One region of the Cellvibrio sp. PSBB006 genome, then DNA from elsewhere that is predicted to be linked to it. Evidence: predicted binding sites of a transcription regulator. Region 1 holds the regulator's gene; the other holds the start of a gene.
The links. Region 1 encodes LexA, which represses DNA repair genes until DNA is damaged. Its sites were predicted from a motif close to ACTGTNTNTANANACAGT; they were not measured.
Positions count from the first base shown of each region.

Region 1 (8,915 bases):
CGCCTGTGTGGCTCTTCAATGTCCGCCTTACATACGGCCACGGCCAATATCCGTGCTGGCCTGGGTGACGTTTACTTGATTGGTGGTGTGGAACATATGGGGCATTTACCCATGTATGAATCCATTAACCCTAATCCGTTATTGGGATTATCAGTCGCCAAGGCGGCCGGCAATATGGGAATGACGGCCGAATACCTGGCTTTATTACACGGCATCAACCGTCAACAGATGGATGAATTTGGTGCGCGCTCCCACCAACTGGCGGCTAAGGCCCGCGCCGAGGGTCTCTTTAAGCGTGAGATTATCCCGGTGGCGGGTCACAACGCGGATGGTTTCCCCATCATGGTGGAAGATGACGAAACCATTCGCCCGGAAACTACAGTAGAAGCTCTATCCAAACTACCGCCGGTATTTGATCCTAAAAATGGTCAGGTGACGGCGGGCACATCATCCCAGATTTCTGACGGTGCTTCCGTCATGCTGGTCATGTCGGCTGAGCGGGCTCAATCGCTAGGGATGAAGCCGATTGCTCGTGTTATCTCTCTCGGCTTGGCTGGTGTTGATCCATCCATTATGGGATATGGCCCGGTGCCTTCTACTGAAAAAGCATTGCAAAAAGCTAACCTGGCCATCGATGACATTGAGTGCGTGGAATTGAATGAGGCATTCGCCGCTCAGGCTTTACCCGTGTTAAAAGACCTGAAATTGCTTGAGGAAATGGATGAAAAAGTGAATTTGCACGGCGGGGCGATCGCCCTGGGACACCCCTTCGGTTGCTCTGGAACCCGTATAACCGGTTCACTGCTGACAGTGATGTCAGAAAAAGACGCGACCTTGGGTGTCTCCACCATGTGCATTGGGTTGGGACAGGGGATCACTACGGTACTTGAACGCTTGAATTGATTTAACACCTCGAAACCTGAAAACGCCGAAGCTTTGTAGCTTCGGCGTTTTTATTTGAGCAGGCCTTACAGGCTGTCAGCTTTAACCGCATCTGCTAGACTGCCGACCTTCTTGTCATGCCATCCCAGAGGCTAGCGGTGATTGTCCACGCTGTATCCAATCCTGAGTCGTTTATCAGCACCCAGATAGCTCATCTGAAGACGTCAGGTGAGGTAAGTCGGTGTTTTGCTCTGGAATATGTGTGGCGTCAATATTATCTTCCGTCCCAGCCTGAGATCGCGCTGATTGCCTTGGTGGCGGTGAGTAACCATGAGCTTCATGTCGCGCTGTCCGCAGCATCCACTGAATTGCGCGACCGATTAAGTCATCTGGATGACCAGGTTGAAAGTCTCGCCGCGTTTGCAGATAAACATGAATTACCTTGGCTGAACTTATCAGCACCGCTGGTGCTGGAGCCTGTTTATATTCCCAAGCCTTGGGGGCAGGAAATCTGGTATACGGGCATCGAAGTGCGCGGTCAGTCCAGTGTGACAGCGCAAGGCCATAAGGTACCTTTGCCCTGGCTGCTGTCCTTAATGCCTGACTTTCTGGTCGGAGGCTCTGCTGAACATATCATCCTGTTAAAAATTCTCGATCCACTAGCTGACGAGCGTTACGGTGATCTGTATTTTGAGATGCATGAGCAAAAACAGGAAGTATATGTTGTTACGCACATTGATTCCCAAGCCTGGCCTGATGGTGTGGGGGGAATTCGCCTGGGATTTAATCAGCACAAGCGTAGTGAGTTTACTGATGATGCCGCATTTAAGGACGCCTATCTGACAGCAGTTCGCGATTATGAAACGGTCAGGCGTGAAATTGATCGGCAACTTGATCAGCAGCGTCTTGCTCATGATATCGCATTGGATGATCCGGTCGATGCCGCTACGCTTAATGCCTGGTTGAGCGAACTGCCACAAAACTTATTAATCCTGGAAAGTGAAAAGCGCGCAGTCATGCATGCTTACACTGCCATGCAGGATTTGCAGCTGGGTGATGTTGTGAAGGTGCCCTGTTTTACACCTCATGCATTGCAGCATGGTGTGCGTACGGTTGAGTTTCAAACGCCAGTGTATGAAAGAAAAATTCTGTCCTTTACACAAAAAGTGTTAACCCAAACGCATTGGGATACAAAAGAAGCGCTTGAAAAAATATCGCTGGCTATTCCAGCTCTTCCCGCGCTGGAGGAGATTGACTCGACAGCAGATGCTGTAGTCGAGCGGGTTGTCACCTTTGATGATTTTGAAGTCTTGAGGATAGGTTTGGCGGCGGGATCTCATTATTACCTGTCAGCGTGTTCCACTTATCGGCTGTTGATGGTGATATCCGGTAGCCTTGTGTGCTATGCAACTGAGTCGTCGATGCCTTCGCAGGCAAAATATACTCATACACAACACTATTTATCTTCGCAGGCTGTGTTGTTGCCTGTTTCTCTTCAGCAAACTGAATGGGAGGCTGGAGATGAAGGCGCGATAGTCTTGCTGGCAGTGCCTACTGAAATTAGCCGCTACGTTGGGAATGAGTGATATGCACAATCACACACGCTCAGCAAGGCACGGTTATTTTGCATCATGTTTATCGGTTGCTCTCATCTGCCTTTACGGCTCGGTTGTGCAGGCTGCATCGCAACCTTTGTTGTGGCAGGTGCAAGACAAAGAGTCCCGGGTTCGCCTATATCTATTCGGTTCGCTACATTACGGCGATGAAAAATTTTATCCGTTGCCGGATGCTGTGCTTCGAGCTTATCGGGACTCAGATATTTTAGCGGTTGAATTGGATATTGATGCGCTGGATGGCCGAAAAGTGCGAACTGCACTTGAGCAGAATGGCTATTATGCCGGTGAAAAAAACTTGCAAACTGACCTGGATTCGCAAACATGGACATCACTGATAAATGTGGCCAACACCTTGGATGTCGATGTTCAGCGGCTCAATCAATTCAAGCCCTGGTTGGCGGCAATGCAACTAACCAACAGGCAGCTAGCGCTCAGCGATTATCAGCAGTCGCTCGGTCTGGATAAATATTTTTTATCTGAAGCTCGCAATCAAAAAGTTGTCCTGGAACTGGAATCCCTCGATGAACAAATGCAATTGTTCAATCAGTTAAGTGAAATTGAGCAGCGGGAATTTTTACAAACAACCTTGAACGAACATGAGAAGGCGGAAGAAAGCCTGAACAAGCTGGCCGATGCATGGTATCGCGGCGATGAAGATGTTTTGCAAACCTTGGTGTTCAGCGCATTTCGCAAGCGCGAGCTAGGGCAAAAGCTTTATCAGTCTATCTTTGTTGAACGCAATAAGAATATGCTGAATGCTATTGATGCACAGCTGAAAGAATCACAAAAAATTTTTCTCGTCGTGGGTATTGGTCATATGCTGGGTGATGATGGGCTGGTGTCACTGCTTGAAGGGCGGGGATACCGGGTTACGCAGGTTAATACGGCGCAGAAAGATTGATGAAGAGCGGGTTAATGTTAGAATAAAGCCGTGTTCCATTTGCAGTTCAACCCTGCAAAACAATAGAGGTTAGTATGCCATCAACGCTATATGAAATCGCCGAATTACCAAACGGCGATGTCGTGCTGAGAAAAGTCGATGATGAGGGCGGGGAGCCTTTGGTTCGGCTCAGCTTTTCTGCGGAATCACTGGCTTTTATGGGTGAAGGAAAATTTGAAGTCGCTAAGGCAATGATTGAAGCCGGAATGGAAGCTGCTACTGAGTTGGCAGACCAGGATCATCTGGATGAGTTTTCTGAGGGGCTTCCCGAGTTTGAAAAACCGATTCTGCATTAATATCAATGGGGCTATCCATAAACCCCTATGTACCTCCGATTCCTTTTGATATCCCTCAGTAATTAACGTACCCGCAACAATAAACCCTGACAATGGCCTTGGGCGGCCGCAGATTCCAATTGCTTCAATTCTTTGTCATTCAGCTTGCCAGGACTGGCGATAACGGTATGGCTATTTCCTGCGGCCAAGGCTTCCCATGTAATCCACAAGGTATTTTGTTGATCATGGCAATGAATCAGGCGAATCAGACGAGTATCAATTCCAAAGCTCTCCAGTGATTGCCGTGTAATGTTGTGGGGCGCAATCCAGGTAATCCAGCGGTCATGGCAGGTCTTGCTGAGATAGGCGAGCATGGGTAGTAGAAGGGCAGCTTGTTCCGGGGAATGGCTGGTTAAGACGAGTTCAGTCACGCCGCTGTTATAACGGGGCTCACCGCCGGGTTGTTCATCTATACGCACTGTATTAGTCACGGCGAATCACCCCTACGCTCAAACCTTCGATGCTGAAATCCTGGTCTCGCAGGTCGACTTCAATCACTTTGAAATCAGGGTTTTCAGGCCAGAGTTCCACCTGTGCGCGGTTACCAATGCGTTTGAAACGCTTGACGGTTACCTCGTCACCAATCCGCGCTACAACGATCTGGCCGTTGCGTGCTTGATCAGTTCGATGCACAGCGAGTAAATCGCCATCGAGAATACCGGCATCTTTCATGCTCAGACCGTGAACACGCAATAGGTAATCTGCACTGGGGGAGAAAAAGCTATAGGGAATATTGCAGTAATCTTCGATATGTTCCTGGGCAAGGATAGGGTTACCTGCTGCAACCCGGCCTACGATGGGAATACCGTTTTGGGAATCCGGTAGGCGGATGCCGCGAGAAGCACCAGCGATAATTTCGATAGCCCCTTTTTTCGCCAGAGCTTTGATATGTTCTTCCGCTGCATTGGCAGACTTAAAGCCGAGAATGCGGGCAATTTCTGCGCGGGTGGGCGGATAACCGGTCTCTTCGGTGTAGCTCTTGATTAGCTGTAAGACTTGTTCCTGGCGGGAGGTCAGATTGGCCATGGGGCGCTCCAGATGAATCTGTTTATTTATACAGTTGTTGTGATTATATACAGTATTTCATCATCCGCAACCCCTATTTTAAGGGGCGGAGAAGCCACCAATAAGATACCGATTAAAGCCGTCGCCCATTCTTGATGGCCTGGAGTTTCCCCCGTTTAAAATACAGGTGTTGGACGAACTGACCGGAGCCGGGGTGGTAAGTCCAGAGATCCACTTCTTCACAGGGAACGATGATGGTGGTGTTTGCCTGGCCTACGATGGTGATAGGTTCACAATAACTATCGGTAAATACCGGTTCACCGCACTGGTCAAGCACATCTGATTTGGTATCTCCGGTTTGCACCAGGGAATTGCTACAGCGCATGGAGTCTGCCAGTGCTGGCTGTAAATACAAGCCGCCTACTAACAGCGCAAGATAAGCGCAGATTCTCATATCACTACCTCGACAGTTCAGGTGCACCATGTAAATGAATGAAAGGCTATTGGTTTCTTGTGGCTTTTTTGACTCGGTACCAAGGTAGTAATTCCTGTGGCACGCATTTTAGATGTTACCAAGTCCGGATTAATAAAAGCTTAACGGCCAGCCCGTCGTAGCACCTTGTCCATCATCCGCGTACTTAACAGGCGCCGCAGGATACTCATCAGATAAGTTGGAAAAGTAACGCAGTAGCGCGGTTTGGGCAAATCACTTTCCAGGGCATGTTTCAGACGTTTGTAGACAGCATCGGGTCCGAGAGTAAAGGGAGCCGCTGCACCGGGTTTGGCGAGCCGCTGAATCGCCGATTGATAGTGTTCGGCAAATCGACTTTTTTCAATATCGATGTTGGCTTTCAGAGCGCCGAGCGCATTTTTACGGAAATCGCTCAGGATTGGACCCGGTTCAATCAGGCTGACGTGAACACCTGTGCCATTGAGTTCAAGTCGTAATGTATCGGTCAGCCCTTCCAGCGCAAATTTGCTGGCGTTGTAAGCTCCACGCAAGGGCATGGCAGCAAAGCCGAGGATCGAGCTATTTTGAATGATACGACCATAGCCTTGGCGGATCATGATAGGCAAAATTTTATTTGTCAGCTCCAGCCAGCCAAATACATTGGTTTCAAATTGCTCTCTCAAGACATCCCGGCTTAAATCTTCCACGGCACCGGGTTGACCGTAGGCGCCGTTATTAAATAACGCATAAAGCTCGCCGCCGGTGAGTTCCAGTGTTTGTGCGACTGCACGCTCAATACTTCCGGAATCATTTAAGTCCAACGGGATGCAGGTTAATCCATCGGCCTGTAGTCGTGAAACATCGGTCAGTTTGCGACAGGAGGCGATCACCCGGTAGCCATCGGATTGCAAGGCTTTTGCGCAGTAGTAGCCAATACCCGTGGAGGCGCCAGTGATCAGAACACTTTTATTACCTTTCATGTGGGAAACCCTTCACGAAGAAAATCTTATTAGCAATGCAAAAGCGAATGGGTTAAGCACTCCTTAACAAAACTTCCTTTTTAATTGGTCGCTGTTTATAGCACTATAACCTTGCTTGGCCGGGCAGTGCCCGAAAAAATAAAATGATATTGGCAATGATATTCCTTCAATACGGGGTCCACTATTTATGAAATCCTTTTTCCTTTGTTGTTGCAGTGTGCTGTTGGCAATCCTGTTGCTGGGTTGTCAGGATGATGGCGCATCTTCTTCTGACGTTGTTCAACCACAAACAGAGAGTGACACCGCTGTCATGTCGAAACAACCACCTTTGCATGATTTTAAAGTGATTGCCTATTACATGGGGGATGGTTCTGACCTGGAGCGCTACAACTTCAATCATCTTACCCACATCATCTACAGTTTCCTGCACTTGAACGGCAATCAACTCAGCTTTGATTCAGATGCAGATAAGCTGGCGTTGCAACGCCTTGTTGCGTTAAAAAATCAGCATCCACATCTTAAAGTCATGTTATCACTCGGTGGTTGGGGTGGCTGTGAAACCTGTTCCGCCGTTTTTAACAATGCAGAAAATCGGCAGGCGTTTGCGCAATCCACTCTGGCAATTATTGAAGAATACGGTGCAGACGGTATCGATCTGGATTGGGAGTATCCAACAATTCCCGGTCATCCGGGTCACCCCTACGCGGATTATGATAAAGATAATTTCACGGCATTAACCCAGGCATTGCGCGATAGCTTTGGTGATCGTTATGAGTTAAGTTTTGCGGCCGGTGGTTTTGATAATTTCTTGCAGAATGCAGTGGATTGGGATGCAATCATGCCGCTGTTTGATAACGTCAATCTGATGAGTTACGACATCGTTAACGGCGCGACACCGCATACGGGGCATCACACTGCGCTTTACTCCACACCGGAACAAAAAGACTCTACGGATAACGCCGTGCAATTCTTATTGAGCAAAGGTGTGCCGGCGGAAAAGATCGTTATCGGTGCCGCGTTTTATGCGCGCTCCTGGGAGAATGTCGAGAATGTGAATCTGGGTTTATATCAGCCCGGCAAACATGTCGAAGGTGCAAAGTTTAAAGATTACGCAACAGTCTATGTGCCGGAGGAGGGCTATGTTTACTATTGGGATAATATCGCCAAGGCACCCATTATTTATAATGAGAAGAAAAAGATTTTCGCTACCTTCGATGACAAACGTTCTATCTCGGCTAAAGTGGGTTACATAAAGACCCATCAGCTCGGCGGTATTATGTTTTGGCAGTTGCCACACGACAGCGATAATGACGGTCTGGTGGAGACGATTTATCGCGAGAAATCGGTGCCGTAAAAGCGCTTTCTCAAATATCGACCAATAAAAAACCCGCCGAAGCGGGTTTTTTATTGCGGCAAAACAATCGTTTAAACGGCGACTGTTTGAATTTCCACGGCAGCAATACGCTTGCCTTCATCCGCTGATTTTTGATAGCTCTCAATTTCATTGAAGTTGAGGTAGCGATAAATATCACCAGACATACTGTCGAGTTTTTGCGCGTATTGCATGTACTCGTCGAAGTTAGGCAGCTTGCCCAACACCGCCGCTACCGCCGCCAACTCAGCCGACGCCAGGTAAACATTTGCGCCATTACCGAGACGGTTGGGGAAGTTACGGGTTGAGGTTGATACCACAGTGGAGTTAGGTGCAACGCGCGCCTGGTTACCCATACACAATGAGCAGCCGGGCATTTCGGTACGTGCACCTTTGCGGCCGTAAATGTTGTAGAAGCCTTCTTCCATCAATTGATGCTCGTCCATCTTGGTCGGTGGAGCGATCCACAGACGGGTAGACAATTCATCTTTGGTGGCATCGAGCAATTTGCCGGCGGCGCGGAAGTGGCCGATGTTGGTCATGCACGAGCCGATAAAGACTTCATCAATTTTATCGCCAGCAACTTCGGATAACACTTTCACATCATCCGGGTCATTGGGGCAGGCGAGGATCGGTTCTTTCACGTCAGCCAGGTCGATGTCGATAACCGCTGCATATTCCGCATCGGCATCGGCTTCCATCAGTACCGGATTCGCCAGCCATTCTTCCATCTTGCGTGCGCGACGCTCAAGGGTGCGAACATCGCCGTAACCTTGTTCGATCATCCACCGCAGCATTGTGATGTTGGAATTCAGGTACTCAATGATGGGTTCTTTATCCAGCTTGATGGTACAGCCAGCAGCAGAACGTTCAGCAGATGCATCAGAAATTTCAAACGCCTGTTCGACTTTCAGTTTTGGCAGGCCTTCTACTTCCAGAATGCGGCCAGAGAAGATGTTCTTTTTGCCTTTCTTCTCTACGGTCAGCAAGCCTTGTTTGATGGCGTACAGCGGAATGGCATTAACCAGGTCGCGCAAGGTAATGCCAGGCTGCATCTCGCCTTTGAAGCGTACCAGCACTGACTCCGGCATATCCAACGGCATAACGCCGGTTGCGGCGGCAAAGGCCACCAGGCCAGAACCGGCCGGGAAAGAGATACCGATAGGGAAACGAGTGTGAGAGTCGCCGCCGGTGCCGACCGTATCGGGCAGCAACATGCGATTCAGCCAGCTGTGAATGATGCCATCACCGGGACGGAGGGAGACGCCGCCACGGGTCATAATGAAATCCGGCAGAGTGTGCTGGGTCTCAATGTCCACCGGCTTGGGATAAGC
Region 1 covers NZ_CP021382.1:487,802-496,716, forward strand. Annotated here, with positions in the region: gene fadA (acetyl-CoA C-acyltransferase FadA) at 1-903, shown strand, start outside; gene CBR65_RS02220 (hypothetical protein) at 1,041-2,468, shown strand; gene CBR65_RS02225 (TraB/GumN family protein) at 2,554-3,399, shown strand; gene CBR65_RS02230 (hypothetical protein) at 3,474-3,734, shown strand; gene CBR65_RS02235 (cell division inhibitor SulA) at 3,797-4,204, opposite strand; gene lexA (transcriptional repressor LexA) at 4,197-4,799, opposite strand; gene CBR65_RS02245 (DUF2845 domain-containing protein) at 4,912-5,232, opposite strand; gene CBR65_RS02250 (SDR family oxidoreductase) at 5,373-6,209, opposite strand; gene CBR65_RS02255 (glycoside hydrolase family 18 protein) at 6,397-7,563, shown strand; gene acnB (bifunctional aconitate hydratase 2/2-methylisocitrate dehydratase) at 7,635-8,915, opposite strand, start outside.

Region 2 (8,915 bases), 770 kb from region 1:
AACCACTACACTATCCTGCGCATTACTGCTGATGGTGAAGAGCTGCAACAGCTTTATAAAACTGTGACCCTCAAAGGGTCTGATGAAAGCTTTATTGAACTTGACCAGATTGTTCAGGCAGAAAATGGTCACCTGGTTGCGGTTATCCACCATAAATACAATTCATTTTCGGGCGGCAATATCCTGGAGTTGCAATCACCGGATAGCCCGGAACCCAACAAAGTGTTTGGCAATATTGCACCGCGCCCATTAATGAATGGCAGCGTCGATCTCTACCCCAATCAATATTCGCTTAACGGTTGGTATAGCGCCGTGTGGCCTTACCGTGACGGCACCGAGCGGATGCTGGTGAGTTGGTCGCAGTGTTCTGCGGTTAATGGCGGAGTAAATTCTTTCTGTGAAGCAGATGGCACTGAAGGACAGGTCAGCAGCCAGTACGGTATCTGGGTGGTCGACAATAAATCTGATACTCGCTTGCCAATAGTTCGCGCACGCAAGGATATGGTGTACAGCGATATTGCTGTGGCACAACCACATCGCGGCCTGGATTTGCCTTACCACGCTTACAACACGAATTTTGTTGATGATCTGGATACCAGTCGTTTGATTTGTGATGATCCCGGGGTTGACCCGGTTGACCCGGTTGACCCGGTTGATCCAGTAGATCCGGTGGACCCAGTAGACCCTGTTGATCCGGTAGATCCTGTTGATCCAGTGGACCCGGTTGATCCAGTAGATCCGGTGGACCCAGTAGACCCTGTTGATCCAGTGGACCCGGTTGATCCAGTGGACCCGGTTGATCCAGTGGACCCGGTTGATCCAGTGGACCCGGTTGATCCAGTGGACCCGGTTGATCCAGTGGACCCGGTTGATCCAGTGGACCCGGTTGATCCGGTAGATCCGGTTGATCCAGTAGACCCCGAAAATACACCGCCGGTAGCCAATGCAGGCGCGGACCAACAAGCCTATATCGGCAATACGCTTACCCTGGATGGTTCCGGCAGTAGCGATGCAGACGGTGACAGTCTGATTTATCAATGGACTATCATCAGCCCGGAAAACAGCGTGGCAACCATATTCAATCCGACAGCTGTTATGCCGACGATTACCATCGAAGAGCACGGCATTTATGTTATTCAGTTAATTGTTAACGATGGCGAGGCACACAGTGAACCCGACACGGTTCAGCTCGTGGTTGGCAATATGAAACCTGTGGCCAATGCCGGATCGGATCGTACCGGTATTCTGGGTAATGAACTGCAATTGGACGGTTCTGCCAGTACCGATGCTGATGGCGATGAACTGACTTACCAGTGGCGTGTGGCGGATGCACCTGCTGGCAGTATTGCCGGGTTGGTCGACAGCACCGGGGTTACGCCATCATTTACACCGGACCTGCATGGCCTTTACACCATTGAATTGGTGGTTAACGACGGTCGGTTGGCCAGTGAGCCGGACAGCATGACCATTGATACTCGCAATACCCGCCCGGTAGCCAATGCCGGCCCGGATCAATCGGTGTTTGTCGGTAAGCTTGCGTTGGCAAGTGGTGAAGCCAGCTCTGATGCTGATGGCGATCCGCTGACCTACTCCTGGAGTCTGTTGAGCCAGCCTCAGGGCAGCAGCTCCCAGCTCATCAATCCGGCTGAAGAAATCACCGAATTGGATATTGATGTGCCGGGTAGCTATGTACTGCAGTTGATTGTTAACGATGGTTATGAAAACAGTGAGCCAGATACGGTGATCCTGACCACCACTAACGTTCGACCCATTGCAGAAGCAGGAGCTAATCAGAACGTGACTGTGGGTGACCGTATTGAGCTGGATGGTTCTGCCAGCCATGACCCGGACGGTGATCAACTCAGCTATCGTTGGAGCCTGACGGGCAAACCCCAGGGCAGCACAGTGAGTTTGCAAGCGGCCGATAGTGCGGCACCGCATTTCATTGCCGATGTTGATGGAACCTACGTGGCGCAGTTGATCGTGAATGACGGCCAACTGGATAGCCAACCGGATACCGTCACGATCAATGCACAGCACCCGGTTTGTGATATCTCCAGTGACACACGCCGCACGATTCCGGTCATCATCCGCGACTTCGATAAGTCACACCCTGACTTCGAAGGTACGATCGGTGAAGACTACGGCATCGTGAAGAAAACGCTGGGCGATGACGGCAAGCCGGTATATGCCCGCAGCTCTGGTGGTACGCGCACCACGACTGGTGCCGCCAACTTTAACCAGTGGTATCGCGATGTGAGCGGTGTGAATATTCGCATCCCTTACGAATTGCAGATGACACGCCGTGAAGGAACGACTGTCTGGAGTTACGCTGATGACACCTTCTTCCCGATCGACGGTTTGGGTTATGGCAATATGCCGAAGCCGGCCCCGGACCATAACTATCACTTCACTCTGGAGGCGCACCTGGAATTTGATTACGAAGGTGGCGAGCACTTTACCTTCCGCGGTGACGACGACCTGTTTGTGTTCATCAACGGCAAGTTGGCCATTGATATCGGTGGTGTCCACGGTGTGATCGAGCGCAGTATCCGTCTCGACGAGCGTGCTGCTGAACTGGGCATTGAGAAAGGTAAAACCTACTCGTTTGACCTCTTCTTTGCCGAGCGTCATACCGTTGATTCCAACTTCATGTTCCAGACCAACATCAATCTGGAGTGTGTGCCCGGACGCTAAACGTACGTAAGTAGCAAAGGCCGGATGGCATTGTCATCCGGCCTTTTTTTTCAGGTGTTGATTTGCCAAACTTCAGTTATGGCTGTATAAATAGCCAGCTTTTCTGAGGTTCCTGTTTATGCCCCAAGCCTTCCTGCTAACCCGTCAATGGCGTGATACCCGCGAGGGCGTCGTGCTCGATTTTTGGTGGGCAACAGAGCAGGGCGCCCGATGGACCCAAACGCTGGGGCAGGAGGTGGTATTTTTTATTGCGCGGGCCGACGCCGGGGAAGCGACGCCATTGTTGCGCAACCTGCGCCACTGGCGCAGTGCGGAAGTCGACCTCAAAACATTTCGCGATCAACCGGTCAACGCACTGTATTTCCGCAGCCATCGTACAGCTCGCGATGCCCAACAATTATTCGATCGCGCCGGTATTCATTATTGGGAAGCCGATATTCGCCCACCAGAGCGATACCTGATGGAACGCTTTGTCACGGCCGCCGCGCAACTGACCTTCTCTGAACCTTCTGTCCCTGCCGACAAACCGCAACGCAACCCACGTATTGCACCTTCCGACTATCGCCCCGCGTTGCGTATGGTGTCCCTGGACATTGAAACCTCCATGGATGCCAAACAACTCTATTCAATTGCTGTTTGGACAGAGGCAGAGCAGCGTATCTTTATGGTGGGCGAAGGTCCGTCAATGGAGAATCTGATTTATTGCCGCGACGCGAAACAGTGCCTGCAAACTTTTTTCCAATGGCTTGCCGACAATGATCCCGATATTTTAATTGGCTGGAATCTGGTGCAGTTTGATCTATGGGTGTTGGAAACCCTGTGTCAGCGGGACGGTATTACGCTGGCACTGGGGCGTGGCGGGCAATCAGTCCATTGGCGACAGGAAGAAGGCGAGGGTGGCCGACGCTACATCACAATGCCTGGGCGTGTTGCGCTGGACGGTATCGAATTATTAAAAGCGGCCAATTATCGCTTCGACAGTTACTCCTTACAGAACGTTGCCGAGACCTTGTTGGGGGAAGGAAAATTATTGCAGGGGCCGGGACGCGGCGAAGAAATTACTGACCTTTTTCTTACCGATAAACCCGCTCTGGCCGCCTACAACCTGCGCGATTGTGAATTGGTCTGGCAGATCTTTGCCGATCAAAAATTGCTGCACTTCGCGATGGAACGCAGCCAACTGACAGGGTTGTTACTGGACCGTAGCGGCGGTTCCGTGGCCGCGTTTGAATATTCCTATTTACCGCGTTTGCATCGGCGCGGTTACATCGCGCCCAATCTCGGAGAACTTGAGTCGGACATCATCAGCCCGGGCGGCTATGTGATGAATTCGCAGCCTGGCATTTACGACAATGTCTTGGTGCTGGACTTTAAAAGTCTGTATCCCAGCATCATGCGCACATTTTTAATTGATCCCTGCGCATTCTGGTTGGCGCAACATCAATCACTGTCTACCGAGCAAGTCGTACCGGGTTTTAACGGCGCCTGCTTTGCGCGGGAAGGGCATATTCTGCCGCAGGTCATTGAACATTTGTCGACGGCGCGCGATCAAGCCAAAGCCGAAAAAAACGCGCCGCTATCCCACGCCATCAAAATTATTATGAATTCTTTTTACGGTGTACTTGGCTCAACCGGTTGCCGTTTTTTTGATCCACGTATCAGCAGCTCCATCACCTTGCGCGGACATGAGATCATTCAGCGCAGTCGCGACTGGATTGAACAACAGGGTTACACGGTGATTTATGGCGATACCGATTCGTTGTTTGTGTGGCTCGAAAATCACAGTGTGGATACAACCCCCAAGTCATCCGATCAATGTCAACAAATCGGCGCGCGCCTTGCGCGGGAGTTAAATATCTGGTGGCAAACAACCATCGCGGATTCGTTCAATTTGCCCTGCGCTCTTGAAATTCAATTCGAAACTCATTATCTGCGCTTTCTCATGCCCACCATGCGCGGCTCTGACCTGGGCACCAAAAAACGCTACGCCGGTGTGGTGGATAAAAACGGCAAACGGGAACTGGTATTCAAAGGGCTGGAAAATGTTCGTACTGACTGGACTCTATTAGCACGCGAATTTCAGATGGCGCTCTACGCCAAAATTTTTGCCGGAGAAGATTATCGGGATTTTGTTCGTGCAACGGCGCAAGCCGTGCTGGCGGGCGAGCGGGATGCCGAGTTAATTTATCGCAAACGCCTGCGTCGCCAACTGCACGAATACCAAAAAAATGTACCGCCCCATGTGCAGGCCGCGCGCAAATTGCAACAGTGGACCGGCGAGCGGTTACGGCGCGGTGACTGGATTGACTATGTGATCACCACCAGTGGTGCCGAACCGGTGGCGGCGCAACAAAGTCCTCTGGATTACCAGCACTATGTTGATAAGCAATTAACGCCGGTAGCGGATACGATCTTACATTTTGTCGAGCAATCCCTGGCAGAACTGGTTGATAGCCAACTGACATTATTCAAGTGACCTCTCGGCGGCTTGTTTATCACTTGGCAGGCGTTTAGCATCTCAACATTGTTTATTGAACGTGAGAACTGATATGGAAGCGGAAGAGATTATCGACATGCTGCGCGACAGCAACCAGCCTGTACCCGTGCCCCTGGATTTACCGGATGAAGATGTGCTGGTGGAAGTAGAAGAGCAAATCCTGTTACCCATCCCCCGCGATATGCGGACCTACCTGCTCGAAGCCAGTGATGTGATTTTTGGCTCACTGGAACCGGTCACGGCAGCTGATCCGTATTCCCACACCTATCTGCCGGAAGTGGCTGCGGTGGCTTGGTCACTGGGCGTGCCCCGTTATCTGGTGCCCTTGTGCGAGGACAACGGCAGCTACTATTGCGTCGAGCCGGAAGGTGAGGTGGTGTTGTGGCGTGACGGCGACCTGACGGATGAAACCTGGCCATCCGTGTGGCATTGGATTCACGATGTCTGGCTGGAGAGCTGAGCGCCGTTCTCCAAGCCGCAGATCGTCGATCACAATGCTCATATTTATCGTATATTTTTGTTAATCCCCTGCCAGAAGCTGCTCTTTTCGGGTAAGTTTGACCAGAAGATAACAACCCATAAGAGAGTAAAACATGCGTTTACACCATCTGGCTGTCCTGGCCGCCCTCACCTTTACCACCGCGTGCAGTGCCACCGATCCCATCGCCCAAACCCCGCGTGAAAATCCGGATGAAAAAGTCTGGGTCGACCTGTTCAACGGGCGCGACCTCAACGACTGGACCGTCAAGATCAACGGTTATCCGGCGGGCGAAAATGCTTTTAATACCTTCCGTGTGCAAGACGGCATCATGCAGGCCCGTTACGACGAATACAGTGAATTCGGTAATCACTTTGGCCATATCTTCTACAACGGCGGCCCTTACTCCCATTACATCCTGCAAGTTGAATATCGCTTTGTCGGCGAACAGGTCAAGGGTGGTCCGGCTTGGGCTTGGCGTAACAACGGCATCATGTATCACGCCCAATCGCCGCTGGAGATGGGTGTTAACCAGGATTTTCCTTCCTGTATCGAGTACCAGTTGCTCGGCGGCGACGGCGAGAAACCCCGCACCACGGCCAACCTTTGTACGCCTGGAACCCATGTGGTTATCGACGGCGAGCTGCGCACCGATCACTGCATCGTTTCTACCAGTAAGACTTACCATGGCGATCAATGGGTGACGATGGAGCTGCATGTGGAGGGCAATAAACTGGCCCAGCACATCATTGATGGTGAGGTGGTCATGGAATACAGCGGTATGCAACTGGACGACGGAACGCCGCGCGACAGCGGTTATATCGCCTTTCAGGCGGAAACCCACCCCACGGATATCCGGTCGGTGCGTATGTTGAATCTGGAGGGGTGTATGGATGAGAGGGCGAGTAACTACAAGTCTTATCTGGTGAAACACGATCCTAAGGCTTGCCGTTATTAAGGTGGCGGGTTATTGGTGCCACAATACGTTTTGGAAGGGGAGAGAGGGTTTCGAAAACGCGGTGAATACGTCCCTGTAGCTCCCTCACGTCGTCCCTGACGTGAGGGTTTCGAAACCCTCTCTCCCCTTCCAAAACTCACATTGAGTTAAGTGAGTAGATGGGCAGTTACCCCCCAAAAATTTGTTATGGACTTTGAGGGGTAAATAATAGGTTAATGCTTCTCCGCCTCTTCCTCTTCCCCGGTCAAGGTCACCAGATACGCTACCAGGTCACGCAGTTGGGCGCGGTCCAGCAAGTAGCCCATGGGCGGCATACCCGACACACCCGGTTCGATTTTGCTGATATCGGCTTTTGCCAGTTGATGGGTTTTGTCTGCGGCGACCAGGGTGATCTCCGTTGCTGTTTCTGCTTCAAAGAAGCCTTCGATACGTTCGCCGTTGGGCATTACTGCGGTAATGCGGCCGAAGCCGGGGGCGATGCGGGCGCCTGGCGCAACCATGGCTTCTAACAATTGTTCGCGGGTTAAGGTGGTGCTGATGTTGGTTAACACTGGTCCGACCATAGTGCCGCGATGGCCGACCATATGGCAGCGCACACATTGGGCGGCGCTGTTGTAGCGGAACAGGTCCTGTCCGGCTTGCACATCGCCGCCGAGTAGAGCCTCGCGATATTTTTCCAGCGGATTGTTGGGGTCTTTGCGGCTTTCGTAATCTGCCAGCAACGTTTTCAGCTCGGCGGTATCGGCTTTTTCCGCGGCGGTAATGACTTCCAGTTGCACAGCTGGCTCAATCTTGTCATCAATCAGCGCTTGTACTTTTTCTGCCAGCACCTGGTGTGCTTCCGGCGCCTCGACATTGGCGAGGGAGATGTAGGCCGCTTGCTGTTCGCCGACACTGCCGGTATCCAGCAGGATGCGATGCATCTCTACAACATCCTTAACCGGCAGGTCCAGGGTGGGCAGCAAGCCCAGAGCGGTCATGCGCACGTCCTGGTCTTTATCATTCATGGCGGCAAAGACTGCGTCGCCCATGGCTTCATACTGGAGTTTTTGCAGATTATTCAGCGCTGCGATGCGCACGCGCGGACTCTTATCCTTACGCATCACCTCATTCAGTTGTGTCAGGGCTTCGGTGAAACCGAGGTCACCCAGCGCAAAAACAGCGGCTTCGCGTACCGCCGGCGTGTTGTCCGCCAGCAGCGCAGGGTAGGCGGCTTGCAGCGCGACACGTGCGTCGTCAGCATTGTTTTTAATGGCGCCGCGATATTGGCCAGTGACCCGATCAAATGCTGAGGTTTCGCCCCAAACACCCAGCGCTTTTATTGCCTCGGCGCGCAAATCGCCCGCCTCTTTTGATTGGGCAAAATTAACCAGACGTGTCGCGGCGTCGGGGGTACCGACATAGAGATTGGCATTGATAACACGGCGCAACAAAGGTTCGTTGGTAAAGCGGGCTTGCTCCAGCATCCGGGCCAATACAGGCAGTGCTGGCTTAACAAACGCATCATCGTTGATGGCGCGCGCCGCGTTGGTGACCACAAACTCACTCTTGTCGCTCAGGAACCGTTCCAGTTCGGGGCTTTGCATGCGACGCAGTGCAATCACGGCGGCGATGCGTACAGCTTCCGAAGAATGGTTGGCCAGTTCCGCCAAAGCAGCCTCATTGCCGATGCGACCCAATGCGATAGCACCGGCCTGGCGCAGATAAATATCCTGATCATTGTTCTCAGTCAGCATGGCCACCAGCGGCGCTATGGCACTATCCGCGCCGATACGGCCCAGGGCTTGGGCGGCAAAGAATACGGTGCGGGGATTATCGTCAGACAATGCCTTGATCAGCAAATCAGTCGCTTTGGCATAGGTCACATCGCCGAGCAAACGCGCCGCCTGGGCACGGATTTCCGGATCTTGATCGCTTAGCAGCGCGACCAGCGGTTCGGCGTGAGCCTGATCCTGGCGCGCCAACTGGCCCAATCCCCACATGCCGTGGATGCGCGCCAGTTGATGCTCCTGTTGTTCAATCGCGGCCAGCAGCGCAGGCACCGCCTGGCGTTCCGCCAACTCAAACTGGGCTTTCTGGCGGACGCGCATATCGGGATGTTGCAACAGGGACGCTAATTGTTCTGGCGTGTGTTGACTGAAATCCTCGGCCAATTTGGCCTGGGTATCCCGGCGTTGCTCACTGCCGATCTCGGCGGGTTTATCCAGCTTCCAGATGCGGCCCTTGCCATTGCGGCCCCAGCCTTCAATCCAGTCGCTCATATAGAGTGCGCCGTCCGGGCCGAA
Region 2 covers NZ_CP021382.1:4,976,045-4,984,959, forward strand. Annotated here, with positions in the region: gene CBR65_RS22365 (PKD domain-containing protein) at 1-2,697, shown strand, start outside; gene CBR65_RS20760 (DNA polymerase II) at 2,816-5,173, shown strand; gene CBR65_RS20765 (SMI1/KNR4 family protein) at 5,247-5,654, shown strand; gene CBR65_RS20770 (DUF1080 domain-containing protein) at 5,788-6,630, shown strand; gene CBR65_RS20775 (PVC-type heme-binding CxxCH protein) at 6,843-8,915, opposite strand, start outside.
Region 2: CBR65_RS20760 (DNA polymerase II) is a predicted target of LexA. The motif match lies at 2,779-2,796, and genes of this name have one in related genera.